DNA from 2 places in the Shewanella khirikhana genome. Region 1 is predicted to be linked to the other one. Evidence: riboswitches for the same ligand, from Rfam matches in the RefSeq annotation. Region 1 holds a riboswitch; the other holds the start of a gene.
The links. Region 1 has a riboswitch for thiamine pyrophosphate ahead of thiC (phosphomethylpyrimidine synthase ThiC). Riboswitches for the same ligand answer to the same signal wherever they lie in the genome.
Positions count from the first base shown of each region.

Region 2: it holds a riboswitch for thiamine pyrophosphate, as region 1 does, so the genes downstream of both, STH12_RS05405 (TonB-dependent receptor) here and thiC (phosphomethylpyrimidine synthase ThiC) in region 1, are expected to answer to the same signal.

Region 1 is NZ_CP020373.1:1,763,835-1,773,295, reverse strand. It holds gene STH12_RS07735 (error-prone DNA polymerase) at 1-911, shown strand, start outside; gene trhA (PAQR family membrane homeostasis protein TrhA) at 1,076-1,807, opposite strand; gene STH12_RS07725 (hypothetical protein) at 2,315-3,628, shown strand; TPP riboswitch at 3,760-3,858, shown strand; gene thiC (phosphomethylpyrimidine synthase ThiC) at 4,125-6,137, shown strand; gene thiE (thiamine phosphate synthase) at 6,156-7,742, shown strand; gene STH12_RS07710 (HesA/MoeB/ThiF family protein) at 7,732-8,484, shown strand; gene thiS (sulfur carrier protein ThiS) at 8,478-8,681, shown strand; gene STH12_RS07700 (thiazole synthase) at 8,683-9,461, shown strand, end outside.
Region 2 is NZ_CP020373.1:1,235,114-1,244,574, reverse strand. It holds gene STH12_RS05425 (DUF6279 family lipoprotein) at 16-891, opposite strand; gene STH12_RS05420 (phosphotransferase) at 954-1,952, opposite strand; gene pnuC (nicotinamide riboside transporter PnuC) at 1,952-2,599, opposite strand; gene STH12_RS05410 (hypothetical protein) at 2,603-2,863, opposite strand; gene STH12_RS05405 (TonB-dependent receptor) at 2,921-5,110, opposite strand; TPP riboswitch at 5,168-5,273, opposite strand; gene STH12_RS05400 (YcfL family putative periplasmic lipoprotein) at 5,438-5,836, opposite strand; gene STH12_RS21775 (PaaI family thioesterase) at 5,917-6,906, opposite strand; gene hinT (purine nucleoside phosphoramidase) at 6,910-7,263, opposite strand; gene STH12_RS05385 (M61 family metallopeptidase) at 7,661-9,427, shown strand.

The DNA of each region.
Region 1 (9,461 bases):
CGCTGTTAGCCTATGTCTCTGCTTATCTTAAGTTTTACTACCCGGCGGCCTTTTGCTGCGCGCTGCTGAACAGCCAGCCGATGGGGTTTTACAGCCCATCGCAGCTGTTGCAGGACGTGCGCCGTCATGGAGTGGAGGTGTTTGATGTGTGTATCAATCACAGCCAGTGGGACAGCAGCCTGGTGAAAACCGCCACCGGCTTTGGGATACGGCTCGGATTCAGGCAGGTTAAGGGCTTGAAAGAGCAGGCTATGCAAAGGCTGGTTGCCGCTCGCCCAGCGGCGGGTTTTGCGCACTTGAGTGAGGTCAGCGTCTTGCTCGACAGGCACGCTTTGGAGCTGCTTGCTGCTGCCGATGCCTTCAGGTTACTCAGTGGCCACCGATTTCAAAGCCGCTGGCAATTGTCGGCCCGCCAGACAAGCCTGCCGCTGTTTGATGACTTGCCAGAGCCGCTGCTGCCAGGGGGCGCAGAGCCAAGTCTTGATGCCCCCAATGCGGTGCAGTGCCTCAAGGCGGATTATCGCAGCAAGGGGCTAAGTCTGGGGCAACATCCGATGGCATTGTTGCGAACTGCTGGTTTACTTGGAAAAACTTTGACAGCAAAAGCGCTTGAGGACACCCGTCATGGGCAGCTGGTAACTGTTGCCGGTGTGGTGACCGGCAGGCAGCGACCCGGCACTGCATCTGGCGTTACCTTTATTACCCTGGAAGATGAGACTGGCAACACTAACCTGATAGTGTGGATGGGCACAGCAAGGGCGCAGCGAAAGCCGTATTTGACATCAACAATTTTGAAAGTAAATGGCACAGTGGAACATGCCGATGGCGTGACCCATGTGGTGGCAGGTCGGCTTGAGGATATCTCGCATTTGCTCGATAGCCTCAAAGTGGCTTCGCGGGATTTTCACTAGCACTGAGCGCCCACAGAGCAGCTGGGCGCCAACAGAGTACCTTTATCAGCTAGCACACCGGTGAACAACAGGCTGGCGAGTATAGGTGTTTGGCAAACCACTGGCATGAAGAGGAACTGCATTTGCGTCTCAGTTTTTATGCCATTTGGTACTTTAACCTTTGCTTACTGGCCCTTGGGGATCACCGTGAGGTAAATGCACAGGAAGTGACTGATGGCGCCGCCAAGCACAAACAGGTGCCAAATGGCATGGTTAAAGGGAATGCGTTTAACCGCATAAAACACCACCCCCAGGCTGTAAAACAGGCCGCCGGTGAGCAGCAGAGTAAAGCCAGTGTCGGTCATGCCGGCGATCATCTTGTCGAGCACCGCCACACACAACCAGCCCATTGCAAGGTACAGCACCAGGCTGAATGCTTTAAAGCGATGTAAAAACAAAAGCTTGAATCCAATACCGCCAAGCGCAAGTAACCAGATGGCAGCCAGTACCCAATCGACACCGACGCCTTCCAGGGTAATGAGTACAAACGGTGTGTAAGTTCCGGCAATCAAAAGATAAATGGCGCAGTGGTCAAACAGTTTGAGTTTGCGCTTAAGTGCAGGTGATTTGGCCCAGTGATAGGCGGTAGAGCAGGCAAACAGCAGCACCATACTCAGGCCATAAAGGCCAACGCCGAAGGTTTGCAGCAAACTCAAATGGCCGATGCTGTCATACAACATGGCCGCTGTGCCAAGCAGCGCCGCCAGCACGCCAATGCCGTGGCTTAAGGTGTTGGCCAGTTCTTCCCGCTCGCAATAAGCGGCTTGGCTGGCGTTGCCATAAGCATCCGAGGAGGCATTTTTCGGAGCATTAACGGGAGCAGGATCTGATACGCTGCTGGCTTGCATTGACGGCATGATGAACTCTTGGGATAGGGCTTGGCATTAGAGTCGTTAATCTAACATTCACTTTCTGCAAACACCACAAAAAAGAGTACAAGTGTACGCTTAAATATTTTTATCTGTTTTAAATCAATGTATTGAATTAGGTGCTTTTGGGCAAGGCAAAATCTTCCCCCTTTAAGATAGGCAGCAGGCTGCGCGAGATGATAACCAATCAGGAACTTTTGCAGCTTGGCTCTGTTCCAATAGCGATATGGTTAATGGCGGCTTTAAGCGGGTGAATTATCAGGCGCTGCAATTTAGTTCGCTTGGTAAGTTCAGCTAATGGTTCCAGGGCAAAAGAAACGACATTGGCACCGGACTCTGGGCACAGTTCACAGTCTCAGGTGTACTGAAGGCTGAAGCTCGAAGCTCGAGAAGGAACCTAAGCCCCCAGCACAAATAAAGCAAAACCGAGCCCAGCCAAAAGGCCAGAAAATCAGGGAAAAGCTCACGCAAGAGCCCAGGGAAAAGGAAAGGCGTTTGACCAACAGCAGTAACAGCAATGACTCCAGCCGCAATCCCCAATTGAAAACACCGGGTATGCAGGATCCGTGCATTCAATCCGGTGGCCACGAAGCATGTGCTGAAGAGGATAAATCGAACGGATCGGGCTGCTCCTTGGCACCTGCGCCGCAGCCTATCCATGCCCATCGGCACGACAGGCAGGATGATGGCTACGTGGCTTCGCTGAGCTTGTTTGCCACTCGAACCCCGAAGGATGTATCTCCGCTGCACCTGGCTGCCCCCGTTTTGCCTGCCCGAGGCGGTGACAATCTTAACCTTGGCATTGAGCGCACTGACCATAACAGCGGCTCTATAGTGGTTCCTGCTTTCACGGCTTTTACGCGACAGGATGCCGGGGCGCGGCAAGAAACTGTTGAACAAGAAGAAACCGTAAAACAAGAACAAACTGCACAGCAAGATAAAACCCAGGAGCGCGACAGAATCGACGTTAGGCAGACACTGCCGCTTAAATTGCTGCTGCCCGTTACCCTGGTGCACCTTGCCGTTTTGGGGCTGCTTGCCTGGCAGTTGGCACCGCAGCTGGGTTCATTAAGCGCGGCGCTGGATGAGCGCGCCAACCAGCCCAAGGCGTTGCAATCCTATTTGGTGTTCAGCGCGCCAAAACAGCCAATTGAACAGCCGCCAGAGGCGAATCCATCGGAGCTCGCTGCAGTCAAACCTCAATCCGAACCCGAACCCGAACCCGAACAGGTTGAGCGTGAGCAAGTGAACGAGCAAAAAACGCCTGTCGAGCCAACCTTGGCTACAGCACCAAAAGAGCCTGCCCCTATCAAAGATGAACCGCCCCCAGCACAGCCTATAGCTGAACCGGCGCAGCAGGCTCGGCGGGAATCTCTGCCGCCGATAGAGACGCCCGCACCATCTGAGCAGAGTCAGCTTGATTTCTCGACTCCCGCCAGCCGTTTTATGGCGCGCCAAAACGCTCAGGCGTTGAATGCCTTATCGCAGAGTTACGCCGACGAGCAGACCGTTCACATGAATGCGGCGGGGCGTGGCATGTCAGAGCTTCTGCCCGAGATGGAAGTGCTGCTGGTACCAAGCGCCGATGATTTCTATAAACCCAACACCCTGGATTCCGACATAGATCCCAACCGTATCGTGAAATCCGGCGATACCTGCTACCGGGTGGTGAAGGTGCCAACGCCCATTAATCCCCATGCCGAAAACCTGGGTTTTCCATTTCGCTGTGGTGAGGACAGGGTAAAAAAGGCCCTCAAGGAAGGTATCAACAAGTACCTTGCATTGATGGGCAAGCAGGATTTGCGTTGAACTATTTTCATCCTAATGACTTCAAATTGACTAATCTTGTTGAAATAAAGGTAATTAATGCCTCATTGCTTTTGTGAATAAATTTCCCATTCGTGGCTATTGTCATTGGCCTTCGCTTAAGCCTATACTGCCAGCACTTGTCGGAGTGCCTTAGGGCTGAGACCGTTTATTCGGGATCCGTTGAACCTGATCAGGTTAGAACCTGCGAAGGAAACAAGCATCAAATCCACCCCAGTTAGTGTCAGCAGCCTAAGCCGGAAGATAAACCGGAAGATAAGCGGGAAAATGAGGCGAAAGCCCACCGCAAACTGATGACCAAGTGGCCAGCAACGCAAAAACTCAGCAAAAAATGCCGAGAGTGTGCCAGGCAACCGGGGTGAATGAGACGCCAGACAGCGCTGAAAACACTGCAAAAACTGTCGTCGCCGCTGATTCAACTGCTCAATTTTCTCCCCCGACAAGCAACTCCATTTTGAAACCAAAAGTGAGATTGCTGATGTCAAACCGCCGCGAAACCCGTAAAGCCGCCCAGGACTTTATCGATAACTTAAAGCCGCTGCGCCGCCCCAATTCCGAAAAGATTTTTATTGAAGGCTCCCGGCCTGATATCCAGGTGGGCATGCGTCAAATTCATCAAACCGATACCCGCATCGTGAACACCCGCGGCGAAGAAACCTTCGAGGCCAATCCGCCCATCAAGGTATACGACTGCGCCGGACCGTATTCAGATCCCGAAGCTGAAATCAATGTGCGCCACGGCCTGCCAAAACTGCGTGAGGGCTGGATTTTAGCGCGCTGCGATACAGAAGAGCTTAACAGCGCCTCATCCAACTTTACCCAGCAGCGTCTCGCCGATGAGGGGCTGGATCACCTGCGTTTTGACGTGCTGCCAAAGCCGCGCCGCGCCAAGGCTGGCAAGCGGGTCACCCAGCTGCACTATGCCCGTCAGGGTATTATCACCCCGGAGATGGAATACATCGCCATTCGTGAGAACATGGCCCGCGATGAAGTGACCGACGAGCAGCTTAACCGCAAAAAGCCCGGCGAAGCCTTTGGTGCTTTGGTTGGTAAGTCCATCACTCCTGAGTTTGTCCGTGACGAAGTGGCCCGTGGCCGGGCGATTATTCCGGCCAACATCAACCACCCTGAAGCTGAGCCTATGATCATTGGCCGCAACTTTTTGGTGAAGGTGAACGCCAATATCGGCAACTCGGCGGTGACTTCTTCCATCGAGGAAGAAGTGGAAAAACTGGTGTGGTCCACCCGCTGGGGCGCAGATACTGTGATGGACCTGTCCACCGGCCGTTATATTCACGAGACCCGCGAATGGATTGTGCGCAACTCACCGGTGCCCATTGGCACTGTGCCCATCTATCAGGCGCTGGAGAAGGTTAACGGCATCGCCGAAGATCTTAACTGGGAAGTGTTCCGCGACACCCTGATTGAGCAGGCCGAGCAGGGGGTGGATTACTTCACCATCCACGCGGGTGTGCTCTTGCGCTACGTGCCCATGACCGCCAAGCGGGTTACCGGCATAGTGTCCCGCGGCGGCTCCATCATGGCCAAGTGGTGCTTAAGTCACCATCAGGAAAACTTCCTCTACACCCATTTCCGTGAGATCTGCGAGCTTTGCGCCGCCTATGATGTATCGCTGTCGCTGGGTGATGGCATGCGCCCGGGCTCCATTGCCGATGCCAATGACGAAGCCCAGTTTGCTGAGCTCGAAACCCTTGGCGAGCTTGTGAAAATCGCCTGGGAATACGATGTGCAAACCATTATCGAAGGCCCGGGCCATATTCCGATGCAGCTCATCAAAGAGAACATGGATAAGCAGCTTGAGCACTGCGCCGAGGCGCCGTTTTATACCCTCGGCCCCCAGACCACCGACATTGCTCCGGGCTACGATCACTTCACCTCGGGCATTGGCGCGGCGATGATTGCCTGGTACGGCTGCGCCATGCTCTGCTACGTAACGCCCAAGGAGCACTTGGGTCTGCCCAACAAGGAAGATGTAAAACAAGGCCTTATCGCTTACAAGATTGCCGCCCACGCAGCCGATGTGGCCAAGGGGCATCCCGGCGCGCAAATTCGCGACAACGCGCTTTCCAAGGCACGATTCGAGTTTCGCTGGGAAGATCAGTACAACCTCGGGCTCGATCCCGATACTGCCCGAGCCTATCACGATGAGACCCTGCCGCAGGAGTCGGCCAAGGTGGCCCATTTCTGCTCCATGTGCGGCCCCAAGTTCTGCTCAATGAAAATCACCCAGGACGTACGTGACTATGCTGCCAGTTTAGAGTCTGCAGCCAGCTTGGAGAATCCTGCCAACAAGCACCCGGACGCTGTACAAACGGTGGAAGTGGGCGCGGCTGAAAGTTATTCCAAAGCCGAAAGCTATGCCAAGGCGGGTATGGACAAGATGTCGGCCACCTTCAAAGAAACCGGTAGCGCACTTTACAGCGAGGCCCACGTCGATGCGGCGCGCAAGGCCGAGCAGGAACTGGTGTAAATGGGCGAGGGCAAGGCTATGGCTGCAAATCCCTTGAATGAAAGCGAACTGGCGGCAAGGCCAGTGGTCTGGACCATCGCTGGCTCCGACAGTGGCGGCGGCGCAGGTATTCAGGCCGACTTGCTGACGTTGCATGACCTTGGCTGCCATGGCTGCAGCGTGATAACCGCCATCACAGCGCAAAACTCGGTGGCGGTGATGGCGGTCGAGCCGGTAAGCCCGGCCATGCTTGCGGCTCAGCTTGAGGCATTGAAGGCAGATTTGTACCCGGCTGCGGTGAAAATCGGCCTTATCGCCAATCAGGCGCAGCTTGAGCTTCTGGCGCACTGGCTTGGCGATAATCTGCCGGGCGTGCCGGTTATTCTTGACCCTGTGATGGTGGCCTCCTGCGGTGACGAGTTGCAGCAGGCGGCATCGTGCTCTCAAGGAGCAGCGTCTGTCAGCGGGCTCGATTTCAGTCCCTTTGCCGGAAAAATCAGCCTTATCACCCCCAACAAGGCGGAGCTGTCGCGTCTGACCGGCAAGTTGCTGGCAGATGATGATGCCCTGGCAATTGCCGCCGACAGACTGTGGCGCCGCTTTGGCGGCAGCGTGCTTGCCAAAGGCGGTGATTGCCCCTGGCAGCAGTCGAATGCCAGGGATCTGTTGCTGCTGGGTGATATCGCTACCATTTCGCCGCTCCACAGGCGTCAAGGATTTTGGCTCAGCGGTGAGCGAGTCGCGACTGTGCACAATCACGGCAGCGGCTGCACGCTTTCAAGTGCCATTGCCGCCTTTGTCGCCAAAGGGTTGGTGCTGCCCGATGCGGTGCTGCTGGCCAAAGCCTATGTATTTGAGGGGCTCAGGCAAGCAAGTGCTGTAGGTGCAGGCCCCGGGCCACTGGCCCGAACCGGCATGCCTGAGTCACTTGCCGCTATGGCATCGATTCATCGTTTGCATGAGAGCCGCAGTCACAGGTTGCCAACCAAGGCGTTTACCCGCCTTGGGCGTGATGTGGGCGTTTATCCCGTGGTGGCCGATATCGATATGCTTGAAGCATTGCTTGAGGCCGGTGCCAACACCATTCAGCTGCGCATCAAGGGCGAGATTAGCCCGGGCAGCGCAGCAGAAGCGGACATCATCCGCGCCATTGCCCTTGGCAGGCAGCATAAGGCGCGCGTGTTTATCAATGACCATTGGCGCCTTGCCATCAGCCATGGCGCTTTTGGGGTGCATCTTGGGCAGGAAGATATAGAAACTGTGCCGCTGGATGCCATCGCTGAAGCTGGCATGGCCCTTGGGCTGTCGAGTCACGGGCTGTTTGAGGCTTTGCTGGCGCTTGAGCTTAACCCGAGCTACCTCGCCCTTGGGCATATTTTTCCCACTACCACCAAGGAAATGCCTTCCAAACCACAGGGGCTGGAGACGCTGGCACTGCTCGCGAAGATTGTCAGCACCGCTGTGCCAACCGTGGCGATTGGCGGCATAGAGGCGGGTAATTTACCCAAGGTCGCTGCTACAGGCGTGGACAGCATTGCCGTGGTGCGTGCTGTGACCGAAGCAAGCGAACCGGCGGCGGCCTTTCGCGCACTCGCTGATGCCTGGGAGAAGCGGAATGCTCGCTGATAAAGACTTTATCCGCTACTCGCGGCAAATTCTGTTGCCGGAATGCGGCGAAGCCGGGCAGCTCAGATTAAGGAACTCCCACGTGGCCATAGTGGGTGTGGGTGGCCTTGGCGGTCAGGCGGCCATGCTGCTAGCTGCGGCGGGAGTGGGGCATTTGTCACTGTTCGATGGCGATAGGGTGGAGCTTTCAAACCTGCCGCGCCAGCTGCTGTTTTGCGACGCTGATTTGGGCAAAACCAAGGCTGTGGTCGCGGCCGCGCGCTTACAGTCCCGAGAACCAGGCTTAAAGGTATCTGTGTGCGGCGAGCTTAACAGTGAGACGTTAGCTCAGCTCGACAACGCCGGACTGGTGCTTGATTGCACCGATAACTTTGCGGCGCGACATCTGATTTCCGCGTACTGCGCTAAAAAAGGCAAAACGCTTATCAGTGGCGCCATTGCCGGTTTTGACGGGCTGTTGTTTGTGCAGCGGCCCGGTGAAGGCGGCTGCTATCAGTGTCTGTTCCCGCCAGGCACCACTTCGGCGCAAAACTGCGCCTCTGTCGGGGTAATGGGGCCCGCTGTGGCCATTGTCGCCACGATGCAGGCACAACTTTGTTTGAATGAACTGCTTCAATTTCCCTGCGAGGCTGGACGCCTGCAACGTTTCGATTTCAGGCATTTTCGCTGGCATGAAGCCAGGGTGCCTGCCGATCCCCTTTGCCCGGTTTGCGGTAAGGACAAGGAGCGCAAGGCATGCTGAGTATCAGTGTTAACGGACAATCCCATCCAATAGACGACGGCCAGGATCTGGCCAGCTTGGTTAAACATCACTGCGAGCGCGATAGCCATATTGCGTTGGTGCTCAACGGTGAAGTGGTACCGCGGCATCGCTGGGAACATATTCATCTTAAACACAATGATGCGGTTGAACTTTTTGCAGCAGTGGCAGGAGGCTGAAATGCTGAACATTGCAGAAACGGAATTTGGCTCCAGGCTGTTTACCGGCACAGGCAAGTTTGCTTCGGGTAAGTTGATGCAGGAAGCCATTACCGCCAGCGGCAGTGAGCTGGTGACCCTCGCCATGAAGCGGGTGGATTTTAAAGCCGGCAGCGATGATATCCTGGCGCCGCTATTGGAGCGCGGCGTTCGGCTATTGCCCAATACCTCCGGTGCCCGCAATGCCAAAGAAGCGATATTCGCAGCTACGCTTGCCAGGGAAATGCTGGGCACAGAGTGGCTGAAGCTTGAGATCCACCCGGATCCCAAGTATCTGATGCCAGATCCCATGGAAACCTTTGCCGCCGCCAAAGAGCTGGTGAGCCAGGGCTTTAAGGTGCTGCCTTATGTGCATGCTGACCCTGTGCTGTGCCGACGCCTGGAAGAGATTGGCTGCGCGGCGGTCATGCCCCTTGGCAGCCCCATTGGCTCCAATCAGGGGTTAGTCAGCCGGGAGTTTTTGAAAATCATCATTGAGCAGGCGAGCATTCCTGTGGTGGTGGATGCGGGCATTGGTGCGCCTTCCCACGCCTGTGAGGCGATGGAGCTTGGCGCCGATGCCGTGCTGGTTAATACCGCCATTGCCTCGAGTGCCGACCCTGTGCGTATGGCAAGAGCCTTTGCGCTGGCGGTGCAAATTGGCCGAGAAGCCTATTTGGCCGGGCTTGGCAGTAAAAGCCTGCATGCCCAAGAAACCAGCCCACTGACCGGCTTTTTAAATACAGACTCATCCGCCACGGA
Region 2 (9,461 bases), 530 kb from region 1:
CCCCACCCAATCAGGTCATTCCCCGCTGACGGCATCCAATTCCTGGGCCGCTTCCTGTGCTAATTCACGCAAGTCTTCTGTCAGGGCGTCATATTCGCGCCACAGCTTCTTACGTTGTTTATCGGACAGATCCCGGTAGATGTCCATCACCAGACGACCAAAGTTCTCCTGATTGACACGGATAGCGTCCTGATGCGCCTGTGAGCGCAGGGTATGTGGCGCCGTCATCAATTGGCGCAAGCGGCTGGCGAGCTGCTCGGTGTCGCTGCGCTGCCTGAGTGCCTGCTCGAACTGCCTGAGCCATTCATGGCGGTATTCAAGCCACATATCCAGGGTTGCCAGCCGGGTGGTGTTGGAGTCATGGATCATCGCCTTTTGCTTGTCGCTCAGCTTGCCAAGCCACTTTTCGGCCCGCTCTTCGAGGCGCTTATCGGAGTCTTTGACCAGCTCTGCCTGACTCTTACCGGCATACTCAGCCACAGTTTCGGCTTCGTCTTCTTTGAGTTTGGCGATAAGGTGCTCCACCTGCTTGTCAGACAGGCTTTGGATAATCGGCAAAATGCCGTCAAACACGTGGTCAAACAGTCTGAACCAATGGGATTGGGCGTAGTTCACATGGTCGGCCCAAAGCGTGGGTGTGAGGGTGTTGGACTGCATCTGGGCTTTAAGGTTATCGAGCTGCGCCACATAGCGAGGCAATTCATCCTTTTGATGCCAAAGGATAAACTCATCCAATACCTTGTCGAACGCCTGCTGCTGGCTTTTATCGAAGCTGACATAGTCGTCCAGCTCCCACTCGATGGCCCAATCGAGGAAGTAGTAGCTCATTTTGGTGGAGCATGCCGCCAGGGTAAACACCAGCATCAGGGTAAAAATGACTCGAGATTTCATTGGGGATCCTTCCACATCAGTCTGGCTCAAGGTTACCAAGGGTGGCCAGAGCTGCAAATCCCTCAACTTACCGCTAATTGTAAGTATCTGTAAAACCAAGAAAGATAATTATTGTCACCACTTTGCCCTGCCATTAATAGCGCCCAGATGGCGCCAAAATACCAATGCAGGGCCACCGCATCGACAATCAGTGGTGCATCGTCCTGATCGAGCTGCGGGTGAAAATAAAGGTACCCATGAACGAGCGCCAATTGGGCATCGGCAGTCAGCCGATGGGAGGCAAGCACTGCGGCAAGATCCCACAGCGGGTGGGATGCACAGGCATACTCAAAGTCGATGCAATACAGCTTGCCACCGTGGCAGAGCAGGTTATGGGGCGTAAGGTCGCGGTGGCTGTATTGCAAAGCAAACGGCTTATGCTCGATGCGCTGCAGCGCGCTCTGGATCGCCTGCGAGCAAGATGCCAGTTGCCGCTGCGCCCGGCGCCACTCCTGGCAGTGTTGCCAGCGGGGCAAGCCTTCATCCAGCGCCCGCTGGTAATCCTGCCACTGGGCAGCAAAGCCCTTGGGATTGGCGGGGGTTGGCAGCTGTTGTAAGCCTTTTAGAAGCGCGAGCAATAAGCCCGCGTCGCTGGTTTCATCAAGACCCGGACAAACACTGTTACCGGGCGCGCTGAGCGTTGCAAAATGCCTGAAACCTGAGGCGGGAATTTCAGCGTATTTCTGTGGCCAGTCACCGTGTTCGAGCCTGGCTGATAAATAGCAGCGGCCGTCATCGCTCATCCCCAGCAGCGGCGGCGCCAACCCTGCCCTCGCCGCCAATTGCCAGTTGTCTGCCTCAAAGGCTCGCTGACAAAATACACTGCTCTCATCGCGATTAATCCGCAGCACCCAGGCGTGGCCTCCGGCCTCAATCAAGGCGTTATCGTTGCTAAGCCCTTGGGTAAGCGCACGGAAGCGCGCCTGCGTCAGCGTCTCTTCACCCAGGGTGTGCGCCACAAATGCGCGTACCCCCGGGGTTTCCCAGGGGCAGCAGTTGGTAAAATCAGCGGATTGACTCATCAGGACTCAAGCGCCAATGCAGGCTCACGCTGCTCAGCCAGCGCGGCGCGCCAGACAAAGTAACCCGCCACAGCCAGGCCCACGTAGAGCACGAACAGCAAAGAGGTCATCATCAGCCCTTTGCTGAGATAGAGATAAATCGATACCACATCTATCACCACCCAGTAGAGCCAGTTCTCGAGCACCTTTTTGGCCACCAGATAAGTGGTCATCACCGCGAAACAGGTGGTGGCCGCATCCAGATACGGGAAAGATGCCTGGGTGTAATTGGCCATCAGATAACCGCAGCCAAGGGATGCCAATGTGGTCAGCGCAATAATAAGCAGATGCCTTGAGAGCGGCCAACTGCTGACCTTTAAGGTGTCGGCATCTTCTTTCTGCCACAGCCAATAGCCGTAAACGGCCATCGCCATGTAGTACACATTGAGCGCCGACTCCATCAATAGCGCCACTTCGTAAAACAGCACTGTGTAGATGGCTGTACTGGCAAAGGCCGCCGCCCAGCAAAGTCGGTTGCGTTTCATGGCCAGCAGCAGGTAGGCCAGCGCCAACACCACGGCCACGGCTTCCCATACTGACAATGCCTGCATTTCACCGAAGGCGCTGTGCAGGGCGCCGCCAATCCAGCCCCAAAAATCCGCTTGCATGCCTTACTCCGAGTGGGACAAGTCCAGGGCTCCGCCGATGAACTTGCACACAAACACGGCCTTGCCGAACTTCTCATGGGCCGCTTGCATCTCAGTGGCGAGCATGGTCATCACCTCCTGATAGTCGCCCTGTACCTGGGTTGCCATGGCGTTGGTACGACGGGTGATGCCGGGATAGCTGTCCAGGCGCCCGATAAACCAGCGAATAGGTTCAACGTAGTTCTCATGCAGGGGATACATGCTGATTTCAGCGGTGAGTTTCATGTGCTTGTCTCCCACGGCGCCCGTAGGCGCCGGATAAAAGATAAATTGCCGTCTGGTTTAGAGTCTGACATCCACAGTCAGGCCCACGCTGCGTGGGTCGCCATAGCGGATATACTGCTTATCGGCCCAGCCATTGTCTGGCTCGTTACCGAAGTAGAAGCCACGGACACCGTATTGCTCATCAAGCAGGTTACGGCCCCACAGATACACAGACCAGGTATCGCCTTCATAACCGGCGCGGGCATTGAGCACAGAATACGCCTCTGACACTGAGTCATTGGAGTCAGAATAGTAGAACTTGCTCTTGCCATTGGCATTGAGATTGGCGAAAAAGCCGCTGTCGGCACGCCAGGTGGCACCCACAGACCAGGTCCAGTTTGGCGCGTGGGCCAGTTCACGGCCGCTGAGATCAACCACAGTGCCGTATTTGTCCTGATAGCTGTAATCACCGTACTCGGCCTTGAGGTAGCCCAGGCTGCCATAAAAATGCAGATTGTCGGTGGCGTACCAGTTGGCATCGAGCTCGGCGCCATAATTGGTTGAGCTGCCGGCATTTTCAGTAAACAGGATAAAACGCTGTGGCCGCTCAGGGTCCTGCTGCGATGCAGAAACCTGCTGATCCTGCCTATCCATGAAGAAGACTGCCAGATTGGTGCCCAGGTTGCCATCGAGGAAGCTGGATTTGAGACCTATTTCGTAGTTGTACAGGACTTCGGTATCAAACTCTTTTTTGTCGGCAAACTCGGCCGGCAGCGACATATTAAAACCACCGGCCTTGTAACCACGGGCAATGCGGCCATAGAGGTTATGGCTGTCATTAAGCTGCTTGCCAAGGGCGATATGACCACCCCACATGGTTTCGGACGGGCTGAAGGCATCTCCGGCATCATCCACGTAATCGGCATCGCGGCGCTCAACCCGGGCTCCCACCGACAGATTCAGGCCATCGCCAAAGTCAGTATCGAGCTGACCAAACACCGCCAGGTTACGGGCATCGTACTCGGAGCGCAGGGTTTCATCAGCCCAGCCGTTGTAGAAAGAAGTGAGATCGTTGTCTTCATTCAACTGCATGCCGTAAAGGCCCAGCAGCCAGTCAGTGCTGCCGCCAAAAATGCGCCCTTCTTCTTTACTCGCCAGACGAAATTCCTGGGATACCGTAGTGCGATCGCCGCGCTTATCCCAGGTGTAGTCGTACACGCAGGGCTCGGTGCCAATCACGTTCCAGTTATCGTCATAGGCTTCGCACTCGCGGCTGGCCCAATATTCTGGGTTGGCCCAGTCACCGTCGTAGGCGTGTCTGTGGTCGGTGCCGGCAAAGCTGGTGAGCGAGGTCAGTTCGGCAGAACTGAAACCGTCGTAATTGAGCTTAAGGCCAATCCCAGTGGTGCGCTGGGCATCCACGCCGGGCTGATCGGTCAGGGTATTAAAGCCGTTGTTGTCCAGCGTCCAGGCATCGTAGCCGTTGTCAAAGTCGGCATGCAGCAGGGTAAAATCCACCTGGGTGTTATCGCTTGCGTACCAACGCACCTTGGTTCTCAGGCTCAGTTCATCACGCTCGTTGGTGTCGGAGCGGTCAAGGAACAGGTTGTCGCGGAAACCATCCTGATTGTGCTGTTGCAGCGACACACGATACAGAAGCTCACCCGAGTCCATCATAGGGCCCGAGCTGAAGCCGGAGAAAGTACGCAGATTGTCTGAACCTAGACTCAGCTGAGCGCCGTGCTCAAACTGCTCAGTGGGATCGTTGCTTTTCAGGTAAATCAAGCCCGCCAGCGCATTGGCGCCATAGCGGGTGCCCTGGGGACCTCGCAGCACTTCCACCTGCTGCATATCGTACATGGACGACACCATACCAAGGCCAGAAAGATCAATATCATCAATCAGGTAGCCCACAGAGGAGTTCGGAGCACCCTTGTATTCTTCCTGCTCACCCACACCGCGAATTTGGAAATAACGCGGGCGCGAGGTGCCGCCGGACCAGTTGAAGTTGGCCACGGCACCAAGAATGTCTTCAAAGTGCTGCGCGCCTTCATCTTCAAGCTTCTGCGCATCAATTACGGTGACACTGGAGGGAATTTTTTCAACCGCCAGACCACGGAAATCGGCGGTGACCAGCATCACTTCCATGGGCGCTTCAGCGGCAGGCTCATTGGCCATAGCCACTGGCGACATCACAGATGCCACAGCCAGGGCGACCGGCGCCAGACCAAACAAGGGGAAACGGGAACTGCGGGATGGTGTAAACATGGGGACCTCAACAAAAATGTTTGAGATCCGGCAAGCTCGGAGCGGCAAGAATATACGTTGCTATCTTAGGCCCATTCCTACGCCGGTATCAGCCGGATCAGGTTCTAAGGGTTTGTCGGTAGACATCTCAGTCCGCCTGCGGCGGACACCCCTTGGCGCGGCCAATTATACGCTTATCCATCACCAAGATGATACTTTTGTTGCAACGGCTTTGATGAAATTTACCGCAGTGGCGCCATTTTTGTGACCAGCGGCCAGGTGGGATGAATTCGGCCCATAAAAAAACACCGGCCAAGCCGGTGTTTTCAGTTATTCACGCGCCAAAGATCAGTTCGAAAACGCTTTACGCACATAGACTTCGAAGCGGCTGGCGCTTTGATTGGGCGCGACGCTGCTGACCTGTTGCTGTTGCATGCCATGCAGTTTAAGGGACTGCCAGCTTTGGCCTTCCCCTTCAACCAAAATCCCCTGGGCGTCATACCAGCTGAACTTGTATTGCAGCCTGAGATCGGTCGAAACCTTGCTGGCGATGAGCGCCGTCCCTTTGAGCATATCGCCGCTGCCAAGCAGACTGAGGTTACTGACCGAGACTTCGCGGCCAAAGGTGGCGTTATCGACCCGGGTTTCGCCGCTGGAGGCCACAGAAACTCCGGCGGTGTGCTTGGCACAGCCTGCAACGCCCATAGCCAGCACGGCTGCCAGCACCAATGTCATTCCTTTTTTCATCTTGCCTCCTGATTAACGAATTCCACCAGAGTGCCACGGCCTTGCTGAATCCAGGCTTATCGACCTTGCTATCAGCGTTATCAGTCGATAAGGAAGTGAGCACGCGCGGTGGCAATCAGCTGCTTGCGGTTGGTTTGCCAGCAGTTAATGTTCACATTAGCGACCCTGCGCCCCTGGCGGGTGATGATGCACTCGGCAAAGGTGTCCTTGTGCAGCCCGGCCCGCAGATAGTCGATGGAAAAGTCCACCACCTTGGGCACTCTGGATGTTTGCATGAATACCATCAGCTGCACAATCGCCGACATTTCCATAAAACCGGCAATCACGCCGCCATGGATAGCAGGCAGCACTGGGTTGCCTATGTTGGCATCCCGCGCCGGCAAACGGCACACCAATTCATCCCCGAATCGCTCCACCGCCATGCCGATAAAGCGGGCGTAGGGCACCTGCTCCAACAGATGACCAAAGTCATTGAGCTCAGTAACCCGGCGAACGATTTCTTTGACGTCCATGGGCGCTGAGCGGGTGGCTTCGTCCTGACAGTGAGAAAGCTCGGTCACTTCCGGCCCAAGCACTATGCCATCTTCAAGCAGGGCGCCGCGGAACTGCTCACCGACCATTTCCGGGCTGATGCGCATAAAGGAGCCCACCGCATGGGCGATGGGTTCATCTATGCTGTCCTGATAGGCAATGGCGCGGGTAAAGGCGATGTTGCTGGATAAGCGATAACACTCGGCGAAGGCGTACACAGGCTTGCCGGGTTCGGCCGGACGCATGTAGTCCACCCGCAAATCCAGGGTGGGCGAAATCTCCAGGGTGTTGAATTTCTCCTGGATAGCGCACACCACAGCGGTACCGCTGGCGGTATCAATCAAGGTGGTGATCACCCCGCCATGGATAACCCCGGTGTCGGGATAACCAATCAGCGCCGGGCTGTAGGGCAGCTCAAGCAGCACGTGGTGCTCACTGCCTTCGAGCACTTCAATCCCCAGACGGCGACACTGTGCCAGCTGACTGACAAAGCGCCTGGCCAGGGTCGTCAGCGGGAAAAAATCCGGATTCACTTTCATGGCTTATCGCTTGCTCAGCATAGGGCCCAGCGGCTCGCCGCCCACCAGATGCATATGGATGTGATACACCTCCTGGCCGCCGTCACTGTTGCAGTTCATGATAAGGCGGTAGCCACTTTGGGCAATGCCTGCCTCGGCCGCAAGCTTGGCTGCCACGGTAAACATGCGCCCCAGGGCCAGCTCATCGGATGCCTTTACATCGTTGGCTGTAGGAATAAGGTGATTGGGGATAATCAAAATATGGGTTGGCGCCTTGGGTGCGATATCCCGAAAAGCGGTAACCAGTTCATCCTGATACAGGATGTCGGCGGGGATTTCGCGGCGGATAATCTTGCTGAAAATGGTTTCTTCGGCCATGGTGAACTCCATATGCTGCCAGGCTTTGCCAATGGCTTGCCCAAATTTGCCCGAACAGACAGTTTGCCCAAAAAAAATGATCCGGCTTTCTGCCTGAAATTCAATGGGCTTATGATAGCAAGGCCAGCGGCATTTGGGTAAGCGTCTTTTAGGTGAGTGTCGGACTTATGCCTTCCATTTAGGAAAGGCATTCAAGAGCCACAGTCTCACCCATCCAAGGCTTTGCCAAGACCCACATTTTTTGGCAGCATGCCAGCATTCCGGGAGCGCTCCTTACTTAGAATCACCAGGACTTAGAATCACCAGGCGGCAGAGCACTCCCCTTGATTAAAACGCTTTTATTTAGAACAAAATTTAACCACGAAAGATCAACAGCCCCTAGACATCGGGAACCATTATGATCCGTTACAGCATTCTCCCAAGCGATCCCAAAGCCCATCTGTTTGACGTCAGCATCGACATTCCCTCCCCTGCGGCAAACCAGTGTTTATCGCTGCCGGCCTGGATCCCGGGCTCGTACATGATCCGGGATTTTGCCCGCAATCTGATTTCCATCCGAGCCAGCCAAAACGGCGCCCCCGTTGCCCTCAATCAGCTCGATAAACAGCGCTGGCAGCTGGCATGCGCCCAAGGTGCACCATTGACAGTGCAGTATCAGGTGTACGCTTTCGATATGTCGGTGCGAAGCGCCCATTTGGATATGAGCCACGGATTTTTCAATGGCTCCAGCGTGTTTCTGGCAGTTGAAGGTCAAACCGAGCAACCGTTACAGGTTTCCATGCAGGCACCTGATTTGCCAGAGCTTACGCACTGGCGCCTTGCCACTGGTCTTAAAAGACGCAGCGGCAATCCCTGGCAATTCGGTGACTTTGTTGCCGACGATTACGATGCCCTGATTGACCATCCGGTAGAGATGGGGGATTTCACCCTGGCGAGTTTTGAGGCCTGCGGCGTGCCGCACCACATAGTGCTGACCGGCCGTCACCGCTGCCATATGCCGAGACTTTGCGCCGATTTAAAGGCCATCTGCGAAACCCAAATCCAGCTCTTTGGCGGCAAAGCCCCGTTCAATGAATACCTGTTTATGACCATGGTGCTGGATAACGGCTTCGGTGGCCTTGAGCACAGAAACTCCACCGCGCTGGTGTGCTCGCGCAAGGACTTACCGCTCACAATGGATGAAGCGGTCAGCAAGGATTACCGCACTTATTTATCCCTTTGCAGCCATGAGTATTTTCATAACTGGAACGTTAAGCGCATCAAGCCCGAGGTGTTCCTGCCTTACGCCCTTGAGAGTGAGAGCTACACCCGCCAGTTGTGGGCCTACGAAGGCATTACTTCGTACTATGACGACCTGCTCACCCTGCGCGCAGGACGGGTAAACGCTGAGGCATACCTGGATATGCTGAGCGAAACCATGACCCGGGTCTATCGCGGCAAAGGACGCTTTAAGCAAAGCCTGCGGGATTCAAGCTTCAATGCCTGGACCAAGTTCTACAAGCAGGACGAGAATGCCCAGAATGCCATCGTGAGCTATTACACCAAGGGCGCACTCTTTGCCCTGTACCTTGACCTCACCCTGCGCAAGGAAACCGGCGGCGAAAAGAACATAGACTCTTTGATGCAGCTCCTGTGGCAACGCTTTGGCCTTCCGGGAAAGGGCACCACAGAGACCAGCCACTTTGAGCTGGTAAGTGAACTGCTGGAACGGGATGCCAGCGACATTTTTGCCTTTCTGGACAACACCGACGATCTGCCCCTCGAGCCGCTGCTGGCTCACTTTGGGGTGCGGATGGAACTGCGGCCAGCCTCAGGCCAAAGCGATAGCGGCGGCGGCCGTCCCGACACTTTGAAAGTCGCCCTTGGCGCCAAATTCAAACCCGAAACCATTGGAGTTCGCATTCAAACGGTTGCAGAAGGTGGCAGTGCCTATCAGGCCGGGCTGTCGGTGGGCGATTTGCTGATTGCAGTCGACCATCTGCAGGCTGGCGCCGGACTTGAAAAACAGCTCGAAAGTTATGGTGTTGGCACTGAACTGGCGATTCACTTCCTGCGCCGGGACGAGCTGCATACCGCCACTTTGCAGCTTCAGGCGGCGCCGCTGGACACTGTCTCTTTGCACCTTGAGGATAAAGCCGCAGCCGCACCTTGGCTGGGAGCATAACAGCACCCTGCCGCAGCGAGACTTGTTGCAGCAG